4 regions of the Kitasatospora sp. NPDC058243 genome follow, and region 1 is predicted to be linked to each of the others. Evidence: riboswitches for the same ligand, from Rfam matches in the RefSeq annotation. Region 1 holds a riboswitch; each other region holds the start of a gene.

The links. A riboswitch is a leader RNA that binds a small molecule or an ion and turns the genes downstream of it on or off. The one in region 1 is predicted to bind cyclic di-AMP.
Region 2: it holds a riboswitch for cyclic di-AMP, as region 1 does, so the genes downstream of both, ACFVX9_RS10990 (transglycosylase family protein) here and ACFVX9_RS34055 (transglycosylase family protein) in region 1, are expected to answer to the same signal.
Region 3: it holds a riboswitch for cyclic di-AMP, as region 1 does, so the genes downstream of both, ACFVX9_RS26475 (M23 family metallopeptidase) here and ACFVX9_RS34055 (transglycosylase family protein) in region 1, are expected to answer to the same signal.
Region 4: it holds a riboswitch for cyclic di-AMP, as region 1 does, so the genes downstream of both, ACFVX9_RS09255 (NlpC/P60 family protein) here and ACFVX9_RS34055 (transglycosylase family protein) in region 1, are expected to answer to the same signal.

What each region holds. Positions count from the first base shown of each region.
Region 1 is NZ_JBHVWW010000076.1:8,607-12,798, reverse strand. Features, by position in the region: gene eno (phosphopyruvate hydratase) at 1-927, opposite strand, end outside; gene ACFVX9_RS34055 (transglycosylase family protein) at 1,195-2,112, opposite strand; cyclic di-AMP (ydaO/yuaA leader) riboswitch at 2,118-2,285, opposite strand; gene ACFVX9_RS34050 (cytochrome P450) at 2,496-3,803, opposite strand; gene ACFVX9_RS34045 (SDR family NAD(P)-dependent oxidoreductase) at 4,090-4,192, shown strand, end outside.
Region 2 is NZ_JBHVWW010000011.1:146,767-150,958, reverse strand. Features, by position in the region: gene ACFVX9_RS11000 (DUF397 domain-containing protein) at 170-433, opposite strand; gene ACFVX9_RS10995 (hypothetical protein) at 993-1,970, shown strand; cyclic di-AMP (ydaO/yuaA leader) riboswitch at 2,401-2,561, shown strand; gene ACFVX9_RS10990 (transglycosylase family protein) at 2,548-4,008, shown strand.
Region 3 is NZ_JBHVWW010000046.1:44,721-48,912, forward strand. Features, by position in the region: gene ACFVX9_RS26460 (PP2C family protein-serine/threonine phosphatase) at 1-360, opposite strand, end outside; gene ACFVX9_RS26465 (TetR/AcrR family transcriptional regulator) at 625-1,194, opposite strand; gene ACFVX9_RS26470 (alpha/beta fold hydrolase) at 1,291-2,118, opposite strand; cyclic di-AMP (ydaO/yuaA leader) riboswitch at 2,462-2,620, shown strand; gene ACFVX9_RS26475 (M23 family metallopeptidase) at 2,633-3,466, shown strand; gene ACFVX9_RS26480 (hypothetical protein) at 3,528-4,192, opposite strand, start outside.
Region 4 is NZ_JBHVWW010000009.1:86,683-90,874, reverse strand. Features, by position in the region: gene ACFVX9_RS09265 (NYN domain-containing protein) at 1-892, shown strand, start outside; gene ACFVX9_RS09260 (NlpC/P60 family protein) at 1,093-2,127, shown strand; cyclic di-AMP (ydaO/yuaA leader) riboswitch at 2,466-2,615, shown strand; gene ACFVX9_RS09255 (NlpC/P60 family protein) at 2,626-3,771, shown strand; gene ACFVX9_RS09250 (NlpC/P60 family protein) at 3,999-4,192, shown strand, end outside.

The DNA.
Region 1 (4,192 bases):
GCCGACCAGCTGGACCTTGTCGCCCAGCTTGACGGTCATGGCCTTCCAGCCGTCCCAGTCCGACTCGTCCAGCGGGTCCTCGATGGAGACCAGCGGGTAGGCGTCGACCAGCTCGGCGTAGTACTCGATGAGCTCGGCGGCGGAGATGGCCTTGCCCTCGAACTGGTAGGCGCCGTCCTCGTAGAACTCGGACGCGGCGACGTCCAGGGCGAGCGCGATGTCGCGGCCGGGCACGTAGCCGGCCTTCTGGATGGCCTCGGTGATGAGGTCCAGGGCCTCGCGGTTGCTGTCCAGGTTCGGCGCGAAGCCGCCCTCGTCGCCGAGGCCGGTGGACAGGCCGCGCTCCTTCAGCACGCCCTTGAGGGTGTGGTAGACCTCGACGCCCCAGCGGACGGCCTCGGAGAAGGACTCCGCGCCGATCGGGGCGATCATGAACTCCTGGATGTCGACGTTGGAGTCCGCGTGCGAACCGCCGTTGAGGATGTTCATCATCGGAACGGGCAGCACGTGCGCGTTCGGGCCGCCCAGGTAGCGGAACAGCGGCAGGTCGCTGGCCTCGGAGGCGGCGTGCGCCACGGCCAGCGAGACGCCCAGGATCGCGTTGGCGCCGAGCGAGGACTTGTCCGGGGTGGCGTCCAGGTCGAGCATGGCCTGGTCGATCAGGCGCTGCTCGGTGGCGTCGTAGCCGACCAGCTCCGGGCCGATCTGCTCGATGACGGCCAGGACGGCCTTCTCCACGCCCTTGCCGAAGTAACGGTTCTTGTCACCGTCGCGCAGCTCCAGCGCCTCGAAGGCGCCGGTGGAGGCACCCGACGGGACAGCGGCACGACCGGTGCTGCCGTCGTCGAGGCCGACCTCGACCTCGACCGTGGGGTTGCCACGCGAGTCGAGAATCTCACGGGCTACGACGACATCGATGGACGGCACGAGGCATCTCCTTGCGGAAGCAGGGTCCGGCTGACGTTGGGTGCTGCCGGCGGGACGATTGCGGAGTCGTTACGACCAGAGCCTAACCGCCCCGGCCCCCGGGGCCGCGCTGGCCTCGGTCCCGTCTCAGCGTGTGGCCCGGCTACCCACCAGTAGTTCACCTGCTTGCCTGATCGAAGCGGGCGAATACGGGGGAATGCGGGCGAAGGGGGACGGCGCCCGTCCCCCTTCGCCCGCAGGGCGCGGGCCGCTCAGGGCCCGGGCCGCTCAGCCGAGGTGCAGCACCTGGCCGGGCATGATCAGGTTGGGGTTGCCGCCGACGGTGCCGCGGTTGCCGTCGTACACCGAATGCCAGCCGCCGGACACGCCCTGGGCGGCGGCGATCGTCGACAGCGTGTCGCCGGCCCGGACGGTGTAGTCGTGACCGCCCTGCGCGGCGGCGGGCTGCGCGGCCGGGGCGGACTGTGCGGGCTGCGCGGCGCGGGGCGCGTACTGCGGCTGGGCGGCGGGCTGGCCCGCGTACTGCTGGTAGACGCTCTGGTGGCTGGTCCAGTACCAGGCGCCGTTGTTCTGGTACCAGTACACCTTCGCGTCGGCGTCCCAGCCGGCCTTGCCGGAGAAGCCCTGGGTCTGCGGCTGCGTCTGCTGCGGGGCCTGCTGGACGGGCTGCTGGGCGGCCGGCTTCGGGGCGGCCTGCTGGACCGGCTGCTGGGCGGGCTTCGGGGTCTGCGCCTGCTGGGTCGGCTTGGCGGCGGACTGCTTGGCGGGCTTGGCGTCCGTGGAGGTGTCCACGGAGGCCGGGGCGCCGCCCTTGCTCAGACCGGCCTTCTGGGAGCAGACGGGCCAGGCGCCCGGGCCCTGCGAGGCCAGCACCTTCTCGGCGACCGAGATCTGCTGCGCCTTGCTGGCCTGGTTGGCCTGCGGGGCGTAGGAGGTGCCGCCGTACGCCTTCCAGGTGCTGGGCGTGAACTGCAGGCCGCCGGAGAAGCCGTTGCCGGTGTTGATGCTCCAGTTGCCGCCGCTCTCGCACTGGGCGACGGCGTCCCAGGTGGAGGCCGGGGCGGCGGAGGCGCCGGTGGCGGTGAGGAGCGGCATCGCGAGTCCGACGCCGGCCACACCGGCGACGGCGATGGCCTTCTCGGTCTGGGTGCGACGACGGTGGCGGCCAGTTCCAACGAACAGCATGACGAGGTCCCTCTCCGCACGCCTGCGAGGTGAGCTGTCGGGTTCGGACCGGGAGGTGGCCCGGCCGCCGAAAGCGGAAACGATTCCGCTCGGGCGGCTTCACCCCAAGCCGTTGGGGAACGGCAACAAACCTGGTTCCCCCGCCCCTGCCCAGGGTCTGGTCGGTTTCCCGTGACGCGGCGGGCAGGATTCGGCGTTCCGCGCACGAGGTCCGCAGCTGCGAACTCCAGGGAGAGTAGACAGATCATCAGACCAATAACAAGCTCATATCACCGATATCACACACAAATTACGGCGCGTGGTCAATCGCCTACCAACGGCGGCGGTATGTCCGGATTAATGCGGGTTCAGACCTGGCTCCACGACCCGCCGGAGACGCGCCGTCAGCGTGTCGGAGCGTCGGCCGGCGTGACCGGCGTGTGCGGAGAGCGGGCCTCCGGAGTGAATTCGACCGGGAGTTCCCGCAGGCCACGCATGATCAGGCCGCCCCGCCAGCGCAGGTTCTCCGGGTTTTCCGCGAGCCGCAGGTCCGGCAGCCGGGAAAGCAGCGTGGTCAGTGCGCTCCGCCCCTCCAGGCGGGCCAGCGGGGCGCCGATGCAGTAGTGGATCCCGTGGCCGAAACCCAGGTGCGGATTGTCCGTGCGGGCCAGGTCCAGGGTGTTCTCGTCCGCGAACCTGGCCGGATCGCGATCCGCCGCGGCCAGCACCACCAGCACCGGATCGCCCACCGGGATGTCCACCCCGCCGATCGACAGCGGCCGCGTCGCGAAGCGCCACGTCGCCATCTCCACCGGCCCGTCGTAGCGCAGGAGTTCCTCGATCCCGGTGTCCAGCAGCGCCGTCTCGCCGCGCACCACCGACTCCTGCAGCAGCCTGCGCTGCTCCGGGTTGCGCAGCAGCGCGTACGTGCCGTTGCCGATCAGGTTGACGGTCGTCTCGAACCCCGCGAACAGGAGGATGAACGCCATCGCGGCGGCCTCGTTCTCGTTCAGGTGCTCGCCGTGGTCGCTCGCCCGGATCAGGCCCGAGATCAGGTCCTCGCCCGGATCCGCCCGCTTGCGGTGGATCAGCTCCAGCAGGTACGCCCGCATCCGCTTCACCGCCCGCCCCACGCCGCCGCGTTGGCCGCCGCCGTGGCCCGGCTTCGTGTGTCGCAGCATCATCCCGGCCCAGTCCCGGAAGTCGTCCTGGTCCTCGGCCGGCACGCCCAGCAGGTCGCAGATCGCGTAGATGGGGAGCGGGAACGCGAACTCGTGGATCAGGTCCGCCGAACCGCGCTGCGCGAAGCCGTCGATCAGCCGGTCCGTGAGCTGCTGCACCCGCGGCTCGAACTCCGCCACCCGGCGCGGCGTGAACGCCTTCGACACCAGCCGGCGCAGCCGGGTGTGGTCCGGCGGGTCGATGTTCAGCAGATGCGTCATCAAGTCCGCCTGGCGCTCCCCCGGAATTCCCACCCGCCCGGTGCGGTGCGCCTGCTCGCTGTGGTGCGCCGGGTTCTTCGACAGCCTGCTGTCCGCCAGCGCCTGCCGCGCGTCCGCGTAGCGGGTCACCAACCAGGCCTCCACCCCGCTCGGCAGCGTCGTGCGGTGCACCGGGGCGTGCTCGCGCAACCAGGCGTAGGCGGGGTACGGATCGGTGGCGAACTCCCAGGTGAAGAGCTGCGGGGCGGCGGGGTCGGGCTGCACTGGCATGCGTCGACCGTATCCGGTGGGTCGGGGCCGCACCGCCTCCGGCGACCCCGACCGGCGGGGCCGGATCGTCGACACCCGGCGGACGGCCCGCCAACGCTCCGTGGACGCCTCGTGGACGGTCCGTGGACGGTCCGTGGACAGCTCTTGGACAGCTCTTGGCCGGGTGGCGGGCGTGACCCTGGTCACCTGAGGGGTAATCCCTGTTGCGGAGGGTCAGGACCTGCCTACGATCCTCCGCAGAAATCGTGGGCGCCGGTGCGGTGTCGCCCACAGGGAGGAGCAGACCATGCGGGTCAGCGGGTCAGTCGTCGTCATCGCGGTACTCGACGGCGGATCGGGAGCCGAGCTCGCCCGCCGGTTCGCCGCCGCCGGAGCCGCCGGAGTGCTGA
Region 2 (4,192 bases), on a different contig from region 1:
GGGCCCCCAACCGTGCGCGGGACCACCCGCCGCGCCTGCGCGCGGTCGGCCGCGAGAGCGCCCGTCGGGAGAACGCCCGTCGCGTGGCCCCGGACCGGCCCCGGACAAGACAAAGGCCGTCGCGGTGTCAGCACCCACGACGGCCCCCCGATGGCAGGACGGCGGCCGGTCAGACCGCCAGGTGGTCGAACTCCCCGTCCTTGGCCCCCAGCAGCAGGGCGGCGATCTCGGCCCGGGTGTAGATGAGCGCCGGCCCTTCCGGGAAGCGCGAGTTGCGCATCGCCACATCGCCCCCCGGCAGGGCCGCGAACTCGACGCAGTTCCCCTGGGAGTTGCTGTGCAGGCTCTTCTGCCAGAGAACCCCCTTGAGGTCGGCGGCCGCCATCCCGTTGTAGGTGTCGTACGAGCCGTGCGTGTCCTGCGAGTCGTGCATAGAAATCTCCCGAAGAGCTCCGGAGTGGTCGTCCAGCGCGGCGCTCCCGGCACCCGCCGAACGAACGGACCGGCCCCGTACCGGCCCGGCACAACGCCTCACTTGACGCGATGATAGCTGCTGTGCACGTGCATCAGCACGGGACATTGCAGGTGCACGAGGCCTTTCACCGGCAGTTCCGAACTCTTCACGGGCCCTTCTCCTGACGGTACGTAAACGGACATAGCCGAGTGAATCGCCAGATTCTCGATAACCGGCCGTGAGCGGTTCCCCGCTGAATGTTGATCTTCAGACGCCCGGAGTCGCGCTGCCGTGACGCTCCGTCAGGCGACCTCCTGGCTGTGAGACATCTCACGCGCCACACAGGCAACTCGACGCCCCGTCGGACACGTCAGGGCTACGAGCGGTGATCGCTCGAAGGCTGGGTGAGATATGTCCGGATTGCGGGCAAACCGCCCGGACGGACACGGCGGGAACGCGGCACACCCGCCATGACCACGTGAAACTCGAACGGCAGCCGAATGCAGGCCTGACGGGCCGATGTCCTACGATCTCCGGCATGAGCACCGCAGCCATCCCGGGCGCGCCACTGCCCGTCCGCACTCCAGGCTCCCGTGCGCGGGGGCGCCACCGCCGCCCCGAGCGCCCCGAGATCCCGGCCGGCTCCCCGGCCCTGGTGCTCGCCGTGCCCGCGACCGCCGGGCCCGAGTCCCGCTCGGTCGTCGAGGAGCTGCTGTCGATCGTCCGCAGCGAGCAGAGCGGCATCCAGACCGCCGTCGGCTACCTCCCGGGCGAAGCCGCCCAGGGGGTCGACAGTGACGACCGCACCGTCGCCGAACTGCTGGCCATGGCCGCCGAGGCCGGCCTGCCCGCGCCGGTCCTGGTGCCGCTGGTACCCGGCCCGCACGGATTCCTGACCGAACTTCACGCCCTCGCCGCGGAGTACGGAGCCCCCGTCACCGACGTGCTCGGCCCGCACCCGCTGCTCGCCGAGGCCGTGCACGTGCGCCTGTCCGAGGCCGGCCTGGCACGCGCCGACCGGGCCCGGCTGTTCGCCATCGCGACCGCCGCGGACGGCGTCGTGCTGACCACCGTCGGCGGCGAGGAGGCCGCTGCCGCGGCCGGCATCACCGGTGTCCTGCTGGCGGCCCGGCTGGCCGTCCCGGTCGTGCCCGCCGCGCTCGACGTGCCGGGCTCGGTCGCCGCGGCCGTCAACCACCTCAAGGAGACCGGCTCCCAGCGCCCGGCGCTGGCACCGCTGGTGATCGGGCCGGAGGCCGACTCCGAACTGCTCGCCACGGCCGCCGAGGAGACCGGCTGCCCGTCCGCGGCGCCGCTGGGCGCCTACCCGACGGTCGGCCAGCTGATCGCCGCCACCTACCTGGCCGCGCTGCCGGCACCCTCCCCCGAGGCCCTGGCGCAGGCCGAGGCCGAGGCGGCGGAGGCCGCCGAGGGCGCGCACGCCGACCACTCCGGCCGGGGCGGTCACGCCGCCCACGCCGCTCGCACCGCCACCGAGGAGTCGGTCGGCCAGTAGCGGTCACCGCACGCGTGAAGGGCCCGGAACGGCTACGTTCCGGGCCCTTCCTGCTTGCCCCGTAAGGGAGTTAAGGGGCGAATAGGTGTGATGTCCGTTCTATCCGCATTTGTTCGCCGCCGCTCGATCCATCCCCCGACGGCCACAGTGTGGACGCACCTCCTTCTCGGCGGGCGGGCCCCGGGGGACCCGACCCGCCGCCACCCGCCTCCTGAAGCACAGACAGTTGCGCACGCCCTTCGCGGCATTGCCGGAAATCGGCCATTTTCGATCATGGCGAGCGAGGGGAACGACCGTTCTCGCCAAACCGTGATGCGCGTCACAGGTGTTTGCAGTTTGAACTTAAGTCTGCTTAACGTGCTCCCCGTTCGTGGCCACACGAACCCAGTTCATCCGCGACGCCGAGTCCTGCCGTCGGATGTCCTGGCAGCGCGAAAACGCACCACGGCAGGAGCGGGGGACCCACAGGTAAGTCGCCCCGGACCGTTCCCCGGAACGATCCAGGGCTAGGGGTGAAGCCGCGCCCACAGCGCGGCCGGGCAACTCCAGCCCGAATCCGACAGCTCACCTCGCAGGCGTGGGAGAGGACTGCGTCTTCATGCTGCCCACCAACGGCACCCGTCTGTCCAGTCGTACCCGACGCGTGATCGCCGCCATCGGCGTCGCGGGCGTCGGCCTCACCATCCCCTGCCTCACCTCCGGCACCGCCTCCGCCGCCTCCGTCGCCACCTGGGACAAGGTCGCCCAGTGCGAGAGCACCGGCAACTGGAGCATCAACACCGGCAACGGCTTCTACGGCGGCCTGCAGTTCACCTCCAGCACCTGGGCCGCCTTCGGCGGCACCGCGTACGCCCCCCAGGCCAACCAGGCCACCAAGGACCAGCAGATCGCCGTCGCCGAGAAGGTCCTCGCCTCGCAGGGCCCCGGCGCCTGGCCGGTGTGCTCGGTCCAGGCCGGCCTGACCAAGGGCGGCACCCCGGCCACCGTCGACACCTCGGCCGGCTCGACCACCGGCTCGGCTGCCAGCTCGACCGCCACCAAGCCCGCCGCGAAGCCGGCCACCCCGGCCACCCCGGCCGCCAAGCCCGCACAGAGCCAGGCCCCGGCCACCCCGGCCGCGAAGCCCGCACAGAGCCAGGCCCCGGCCACCCCGGCCACCCCGGCCGCGAAGCCCGCCAAGCCGGCCGCACCGGCCCAGGACCAGGCACAGGCCCCCGCCGACTCCGCCAACGGCACCTCGGCGCAGAAGGGCCAGAACCAGGCCCAGAACAGCGCCCAGCCCCAGGGCGACGACTACACCGTCACCTCCGGCGACTGGCTGTCCTCGATCGCCGACAAGCACAACCTCCAGGGCGGCTGGCAGCGGCTGTACGAGCTCAACCGCGGCACCCTGACCGAGGGTCCGGACACCATCTACCCGGGCCAGCGCCTCTCGTTCAAGGACGGCGGCCAGGCCCAGCAGTCGGCTCAGACCGACCAGTCCGGCTCGGACTTCACCTGGTTCGACCGCTCGCAGAAGTCCGGCCAGACCTCCAACGGCGCCGCCGTGAACGCCAAGCCGACCGCCCAGCCGCAGGCCCCGGCCCCGGCCCCGGCCCCGGCCCCGGCCCCGGCCGCCAAGCCGGCTTCCAAGCCGGCCGCCCAGGCGCAGACCCCCGCTCAGACCCCGGCCGCCACCGGCAGCATGGCCGCCGCGGTCTCCTTCGCCCAGTCGAAGGTCGGCCAGGCGTACGTCTACGGCGGTACCGGCAACGGCGGTTGGGACTGCTCCGGCCTGACCCAGGCCGCGCTGCGCGCCGCGGGCGTCTCCGTCCCGCGCGTCGCCGCCGACCAGGCCGCCGCCAGCACCCGCGTCTCGCTGGACAGCCTGCAGGCGGGCGACCTGCTGTTCTGGTCCAACAACGGCCAGAACTCCGGCGTCTACCACGTCGCGATCTACATCGGCGGCGGCCAGTACGTCGAGGCCGCCAACCCGAGCTCGGGCGTGCGCCTGCAGACCGTCGCCAACTGGGCGCCGGACTTCGCCGGCCGGGTCTGAGCACGACCCGCGGGTGACAGCTGACAACTGACGGCTGACAGATAACAGATTTCAGATAACAGATTTCATCATCTGTTATCTGTCAGTCGCCGCCCGCCCCGGCGGTCGCCCGGCGCCGTAGGAAGGCCGCCGGCAGACCGCCGGGCAGGACCGCCCGAGGCCATGGTCAAAGCCCGCCCCCAGC
Region 3 (4,192 bases), on a different contig from region 1:
GCGCAGACCCAGCCGGTGCCGGAACCGGTTCGCGGCCAGCACCGTCACCGCGGTCGCGGCCAGTACCAGCGTCACCCCGATCCGCACCCCGAGCGGATCCCGCACCACCGCCCCCAGCACCCCGCCGGCCAGCGCCGCGCACACCAGCACCAGCAGCTGCCCGCGCCGCAACAGCAGCCCGCCGACCACCAGCGGCAGCACCAGCGCCGACGGCGGCCAGCTGTACGGCAGCACGATCGGCAGGACGCTCAGCACCGCCGTCACCCCGAGCAGCACCCCCAGCGCGTACCGCGCGGCCCGGGCGTTCCCGTCCAGCAGCCGCAGGTACCACCGCCGCGCCCTCGCTATCGGTGCGGGCACGTGGACCTCCGCCAAGGGGTCGGCGGTCCCCTGTCATGACCACCAGTCAGCCCGGCCACACTAACCCGTCCACCCCCACCACCCCCAGGCCGCTGCCTGCCCGCCGCACGGGAAGTCGGCGGGTCCGACTTCTCGCGCATGTGTCACCCGGGGCGCTGGCCGTTCCGTCGTCGTGGGAGGCCGGGCGGGTCGTGCCGCGGCCGGTGCGGTGGCCGGGCGGGTCGTGCCGCGGCCGGTGCGGTGGCCGGTGCGGTGGCCGGTGTCTCAGGGGGTGGGCCAGGTGCGGAGGCCGGTGGTGAGGAGGGTGATGAGGCGGCTCTGGGTGGTGGCCAGGTCCTCGGCGAGCTGGAAGCCGCCGCCGATGGAGAGGGAGGCGAAGCCGTGGGCGACGGAGCGGACGGTGCGGGCGGCGTGGATCGCCTCCGCGCCGTCGAGGCCGTACTCCCGCAGGACGGCGATGATCACCCCGACGAGCCGGCCGGCCGCGCGGGTGAGGTCGTCGTCCGGCTGCGGGGCCTGGGGGAGGGCGTTGTAGCGGTGCGGGTGCTCGGTGGCGTACGCGTGGTAGGCGCGCAGCACGGTGGCGACGGCGTCGTCCCCGCTGCGGCCGACGGCGGCCTCGGCGAGCCGGTCGGCGAGTTCCTCGGTGACCCGGACGGCGATGAGCCGCCGCAGTTCGGTGAGGCCGCCGCTGACGTGCTTGTACAGCGACGGGGTGGCGACCCCGGCCCGGGCGGCGACGGCGGCCAGGGTGAGGGCGTCGGTGCCCTGCTCGTCGATGAGGGTGAGGGCGTGGTCGACGACCTGCTCGGGGGTGAGTCCTACTCGGGGCATGGTGTGGGCTCTCCGTCGGTGGAAGGCGTACGTGGCGGGGTGGGGCGGGGCGTGTGGGCGGGTGGGGCTGACGTGGGCGGACGGGGTGGGCGGGGCTCAGGCGAGTTCGGCGAGGAAGGGCAGCAGGGCGCCGGCGGTGGCCTGCGGGTTGTCGGCCATCGGGTAGTGCCCGGATCCGTCGATCATGACCTTCCGCGCGTTGAGCGCGGCGGCCTGCCGGTCGGCGACGGCTTCCGGCTTGGGGAAGTCGGGGTCCTTGCTGCCCATGATGACGAGCGAGGGGCAGCGGACGGCCGCGGTCCAGCCGACGGGCGCGGAGTCCCCGCCGACGTGTCCGCGGGTGGCGGTCTTGCGGCCGGGGGTGCGCATGGCGGCGACGAGTCCGGCCACGTACGTGTCGAAGTCGGCGGGCTTGGCGCCCGGGTAGGCCAGCTTGCGGTGGTAGAGGCCCCAGAAGGCGGGCGAGTGGACGGTCAGGGTGCCCATGACGCGGAGGGCGCCGCGCATGAGGGCGCCGGGCGGGGGGTTCTCGACGAAGGCGTCGATCAGGGCGATGCCGGCGACCCGCTCGGGGGCGTCGCCGGCGGCCTTGACGACCGTCGCGCCGGTGTAGGAGTTGCCGACCAGGACGGCGCGGTCGATGCCGAGGTGGTCGAGCAGGGCGAGGACGTCGGTGGCGATGGCGGCGGGGGAGTAGTCGTCCCAGACGATCGAGGATTCGCCGAAGCCGCGCAGGTCCATGGTGATGACCCGGTGGCCGGCGGCGGCCAGCAGCGGGTGGAGGTGCCGGTAGGCGGCGCGGGTGTCGAGCATTCCGGGGAGCAGCACGACGGGGGTGCCGTCGCCCTGCCGGGTGTCGTCGTAGGCGAGGCGGCCGCCGGTGACGTCGAGGTACTGGGTGGTGGGGGCGCTGGTGGCGTTCATGGTGGGCCTCCGGGGGCTGCCGGTGCGGGGCTTCGGCGGTGCTGCCGATAGCCATAAAGCTAAGGCTAATAGCCTTAGCCGTCAAGCCTTCGCGCCCTGTGGAGCGGGGGAGGTTGGCGGGGAGTGCCTGAATGAAGGGCCGTCCGTTGACGTCCGATCACGTGAGGTGGCGTCAATGGTGTTCAAGCGTGCCCAAGGGGCCCAAGGGGGACAAAACGCCCTTCGCGTCCCAGAGCGCCCCGTCCGTCTCCGGTCGTCCCGGGCGAACGGCTTGGAATCAGGGCCTCCTAGGATTAACGTTTGATAACGCAGCGCGGTCCTCAACGCCGTACCCAGACGGCACCGTGCGCCGTCGCCTAATCCCGCCGACCGGCCTCCGGGCAGGTCAGGGAGCCGGGGAACCACGTTCCTTGGGGTGAATCGGCGGGGCTCCGGCCCGGCCGTAGGAGACCTTCCTGCTCCGAACCCGTCAGCTAACCCGGTAGGCGCGAAGGAAGGAAAGGAGCGCGCCTCCGTGGCGTCGACGCACACCCCGGCACACCCGGCCGGCCTCGCAGCAGGTACCCGGCTCCTCGACCACCCCGGCCCGGACGGCCCCGAGTACGCGGGCCCGGAGGCCGAGACCAACCGGCACCGGATGCCGCGTCAGGTCCGTGGGACCTCCCCGCTGCTCGGCGTCACCGCCGTCGCCGCCACCCTGGGCGCCACCGGCTTCGCCTCCGCCACCCCGGCCGCCGCCCCCGCCATCGAGACCCCGGACGAGACCCCGGTCGCCCTCTCCGCCGACCCCGGCCTCGCGCTCGCCGCCCGCATCCAGCTGCAGGCCGACAGCCAGCGCACCGCCGCCGAGGAGGACGCCCGCGTCCAGGCCGCGAAGGAGGCGGAGGCCAAGGCCGCCGCCAAGGAGGCCGAGGCCAAGCGGGCCGCCGAGGAGGCCGAGCGGGCCAAGGCCGCCGCCCTCACCCTGCCGGTGCGCGACTACCACCTCACCGCCCACTACGGCCAGAGCGCCCGCTACTGGGCCCACCTGCACACCGGCCTGGACTTCGCCGCCGACACCGGCACCCCCGTCTACGCGGTCGGCCAGGGCACCATCACCTCGGCCGGCTGGTCCGGCTCGTACGGCTACCGGATCGTCGAGACCCTGCCCGACGGCACCGAGATCTGGTACTGCCACCTCTCCTCGATCATCAAGGGCTCCGGCAAGGTCGGCTCCGGCCAGCAGATCGGCAAGGTCGGCGCCACCGGCAACGTCACCGGCGCGCACCTGCACGTGGAGGTCCGCCCCGGTGGCGGCGCCCCCGTCGACCCGGAGACCTGGTTCCAGCAGCGCGGCCTCAACCCCTGACGCACCCGCGAAGCCCCGGCCGCCGGAACCGAAAGGCACCGGCGGCCGGGGCTTCGCCGCGTCACTCCCGAGCCTGGTCCGCCGGGTCCGCCGGGTCCGTCGGGTCCGTCGGGTCCGTCGGGTCTGCCTGGTCCGCCGGGACTGCCGATCCCGCCAGCTCCTCCAGGCGGGCGTCGAACTCCTCCTGCGCCAGCCCCGCCAGGTACGCGTCGATCTCCTCCTGCCCCGGCTCCGGCGCGAGGTCCGGGAACTCCTCCACCAGCAGTCGCGGCAGCCCGGGCACCGTCCACTCCCCGTACAGGTCGAGCGCGGCCTCCACCGCCGCCTCCTCGAACGCCCCGAAGTCCCCGGCCAGTTCGTCCGGCATCGGCCGCCCCAGCGCGGTCAGCTCGGTCAGGTTGCGGTAGCTGCGCCGCATCAGGCCCTGCTCCAGCAGCCGGCGCGCGCCGTCGGTGGCCATGCCGACCGAGATCACCCGGGTCGGGCTCCATCCCTGCTCGTCCACCTCGTCCAGCCAGCCGGTCTGCGCCAGTGCGGCGAACCTGGCCAGCCGCTCCTCCTGCGCCAGCTCCCGGAAGCCGGTCAGCCACTCCCGCACCGCCTCCGGATCCGTGACGTCCGCCCCGTACGCGTGCAGCAGCAGCGCGTACAGCCGGGGCCAGGTCACCAGGTCGGCGCGGCGCAGCAGCCCGGCCGCGACCTCCCCCTGCCACTCGGCCTCGGCGT
Region 4 (4,192 bases), on a different contig from region 1:
GCAGGCGGAGCTCGCCGAGCTGCGGTCAGCGGCCCGGGCGGACCTGGAGCGGCAGCGTGCGGAGTCCGAGGACGTCCGCCGGGAGGCCGAGTCGCTGCGGAAGAAGGTGCGCTCGCTGGAGAGCGACACCCGCCGGGCGCAGGCCGAGACCAGGCGGCTGACCGCCGAGCTGGAGGCCGCGAGGGCGCAGGCGGCCACCGAGCGCGGCGCCGCGGAGTCCGAGGCGCGGCGGCTGCGGCACCGGGTCGGCGAGCTGGAGACGGCGGCCGAGCAGGGCCGCCGGTCGGCCCGCGAGGGCCGCAGCGTCGAGGACATGCGGCTGCGGCTGCTGCTGGACACGGTGCTGCAGTCGGCGCAGGGGCTCCAGCGGGAGCTGGCGCTGCCGGTCTCCCAGATCCGGCCGGGGGACCTGGTGGAGGCGGTGGTGCCGGGGGCGGCCTCGCCGCACGACGTGGCCCGGCGCGGTCTGGCCGACGACGATCCGGCGCTGCTGGACCAGTTGCTGGCGATCCCGCAGGTGCACCTGGTGGTGGACGGCTACAACGTGACCAAGACGGGCTATCCGACGCTGCCGCTGGAGCAGCAGCGGATCCGGCTGCTGGGCGGGCTGGCGATGCTGGCCCAGCGCACGCAGGCGGAGGTCACCTGCGTGTTCGACGGGCAGGACCTGGACGTTCCGGTGATCATGGCGCCACCGCGGGGGGTGCGGGTGCGGTTCAGCCGGACCGGCGAGACCGCGGACGAGCTGATCCGCCGTCTGGTGCGGGCCGAGCCGCAGGGGCGTCCGGTGGTGGTGGTGTCCACCGACCGGGAGGTCGCGGAGGGCGTGCGGAAGGCGGGCGCGCGCCCCGTGGCCTCCGTTCTGCTGCTGAACCGGCTGGCGCGGCCCTGACGGCTGCCGCGACGGAATGACGCCTGGTCAGCGCCCGGTTTGCGGCGGTGTGCACATCCGGTGAAGCCTGCGGGGGAAGTGGAGTTCACGCCTTCGGGGGAGTGGCAAAACCCGTGGATCTTCCCTAGGGTGTGGCGTCAAACCTATTTTCCGGATTCTCACCTGATCGGGTGAGGCCGATGGAAGAAGGAGCAATTCCCTTGGCCTCCCACCGCCGTCCCAAGCAGCCGAGCCGCGCCCGGGTCTCCGTGCTCACCGCTGCCGCGGCGACCGCGGTCGCCCTCTCCGCGCAGGTCGCCGCGCACGCCGCGCCCCAGCCCAGCAAGAGCGACGTCAAGGCGCAGATCGACCAGCTCCAGCAGGACCAGGAGCAGGCGGCGGAGAAGTACAACGGCGCCAAGGAGCGGGCCGACCAGCTCCGCAAGCAGTCCGACCAGCTGCAGGACAAGGTGGCCCGCAGCCAGGACGAGATGACCCAGCTCCAGACCGGCCTGGCCGGCGTGGCGGGCGAGCAGTACCGCACCGGCGGCATCGACCCGTCCGTCCAGCTGATGCTCTCCTCGGACCCGTCCGGCTACCTGGAGAAGGCGTCCAGCGCCCAGCAGGCCAGTGCCAGCGAGTCCGAGGCGCTCAAGGCGCTGCTGGACCAGCAGCGCCGGCTGGACCAGGAGAAGTCCGAGGCCGCCGCCGTCCTGGCCTCGCTCGACTCCACCACCAAGGACCTGAACCAGGCCAAGACGGACGTCAACCAGAAGCTCAAGGCCGCGCAGGACCTGCTGAACTCGCTCAGCGCCTCCGACCGCGCCGCGCTGCGGGCCCAGCAGCAGCAGGACGACCGCGCCTCGCGCGGCAGCGACCGCGCCGACCTCGGCAGCCTCCCGCAGGCCGGCGGCTACGCGGGCGTGGCCGTCGCCAAGGCGATGAGCAAGCAGGGCTCGCCGTACGTGTGGGGCGCCACCGGCTCGACCACCTTCGACTGCTCGGGCCTGATGGTCTGGGCGTACGGCCAGGCCGGCGTCTCGCTGCCGCGTACCTCGCAGGAGCAGGGCAACGTCGGCACCAAGGTCACGCTGGACCAGGCCCAGCCGGGCGACCTGGTCATCTACGGCCCCGACCGGCACCACGTCGGGATGTACATCGGCAACGGCATGGTGGTGCACGCGCCGCACACCGGCGACGTGGTGAAGGTGATGAAGGTCGACGCGATGCCGATCAACACGATCCGCCGGGTCTGACGGTCCGACACGCCCGAAGGGCCCCGTCCGGGCCTGTGATCCACGCCACCCTCCGGCCGGGGGTGGCGTTCGGGTTTTGTCCGCCGCGCGAGTCCCCGGTGAAGACTGATCAGCTTTGCGTACGGCGGTGATCACTATGTGTCATATTCACAAAAGAACTTTGGTCTTCTTCCGTCTTTTTTCTGACAAGGATTTGAACGGATCACGGTTCAGTTACTAGGGTCGTGCCCCGAACCACCGCACTCCCGATCGCCCAGCCAGGGTGACGGCGGTGGTTTCCGTCGAGTTCGTGACGCAGCGGGGCGGGCCCAGTGCCTGCCCGACGGGGAGCCCAGCAGTCGGGGGTGCTGTCGAACGGAGCCGGGGAACCACGTTCCTCCGGGGTGAATCGGCGCCAGGTCGGCCGGTGGAACGGCCGTGAGGCGTCGTAGGGCACGCTTCCGGCCCGAACCCGTCAGCTCACCCGGTAGACGGCGTAGGAAGAAGGAGTCCGCCTTCGTGGCGTCCCATCGTCGTCCCAAGCCCGCTAGTCGCACCCGGGTCTCGATCATGACCGGCTTCGCCGCCGCGGCCGTCGCGCTGTCCGCGCAGTCCGGCGCCCACGCCGACCCGCAGCCGACCAAGGACCAGGTCAAGGAGCAGGTCGACCAGCTCAACGAGCAGGCCGAGGTCGCGACCGAGAAGCTCAACGCCGCCCAGGAGAAGCAGCAGCAGCTGCAGAAGCAGGTCACCGACCTCCAGGACCAGGTGGCGCGGCAGCAGGGGCAGGTGACCGACCTTCAGGGCGGCCTGGCCGAGATCGCCGGCGAGCAGTACCGCAACGGCGGCATATCGCAGACCGTCCAGCTGATGTTCTCCGCCAGCCCGGACACCTTCCTGAGCCAGGCCGACACGCTGAACCAGGCCGGCGGCACCCAGAAGGGCCAGCTCAAGCAGCTCCAGGACGAGCAGCGCAAGCTCGACCAGGTGCGCTCCGAGGCCCAGGGCAAGCTCGCCGAGATGGAGACCACCACCCAGCAGCTGAAGAGCGCCAAGGACGAGGTCCAGGGCAAGCTCAAGGCCGCGCAGGACCTCTTCAACACCCTGTCCGAGCAGGAGCGCCAGGCGATCCGCGCGGCCGAGGAGAAGGCCGCCGCCGAGGCCAAGGCGAAGGCCGACGCCGCCGCGAAGGCCGCCCAGCAGCAGGCGGCGGCCCAGCAGGCCGCCGACCGCTCCTCCCGCGACAACAGCCGCACCGACCTGAGCGCGTCGCAGGCCCCCGCCGCGCCGGTCACCAAGCCGAGCGCCGGCAGCTCGCGCGGCGCCGCGGCGCTGTCCATCGCCGCCTCCAAGATCGGCAGCCCGTACGTCTACGGCGCCTCCGGCCCCGGCTCCTTCGACTGCTCGGGCCTGATGGTCTGGGCGTTCAACCAGGTCGACGTGGCGCTGCCGCGCACCTCACAGGAGCAGGCCCACGCCGGTACCCGGATCGGCACCGACCTCTCCCAGGCCCAGCCCGGCGACCTGCTGATCTTCTACGGGGACGCCCACCACGTCGGCATCTACGCCGGCAACGGCCAGGTGCTGCACGCGCCCAAGCCCGGTGCGTCGGTCCGCTACGAGGCGGTCGGCAACATGCCGCTGACCTCCATCGTGCGGGTCTGATCCCCGCGCAGGCCCTCCCAGGCCCGGCCTTCCACCACGGAAGGCCGGGCCTGCGGCTTTTCCGGCGCCTCGGACTGATGTCCGATTACGGGTCAAATATTCGGGTTGGCAGGGGTTTGGACTCGGTTGCCCGGACTCGCTAACGTCTGCCACCGGACTCCGCTTCCAGGGCCGCCCGCGTTGGTGCGGCGGCGGGGCCCCACCGCCGGATCGGAGCCGCTGCCGCCATGCCCGTGCACCGTCGTCCCCAACTGCTCGCCCGTGCGCTGGTGCTGACCGCGGCCGCCACCACCGCCCTGGGCGTGACGGCGGGCGGCAGCGCCCAGGCCGCCCCCGCCGCGCCGGACACGCCCACCCGCAAGGACGTCAAGGCGCAGGTGGAACAGCTCTACGGCGAGGCCGAGCAGGCGTCCGAGAAGTA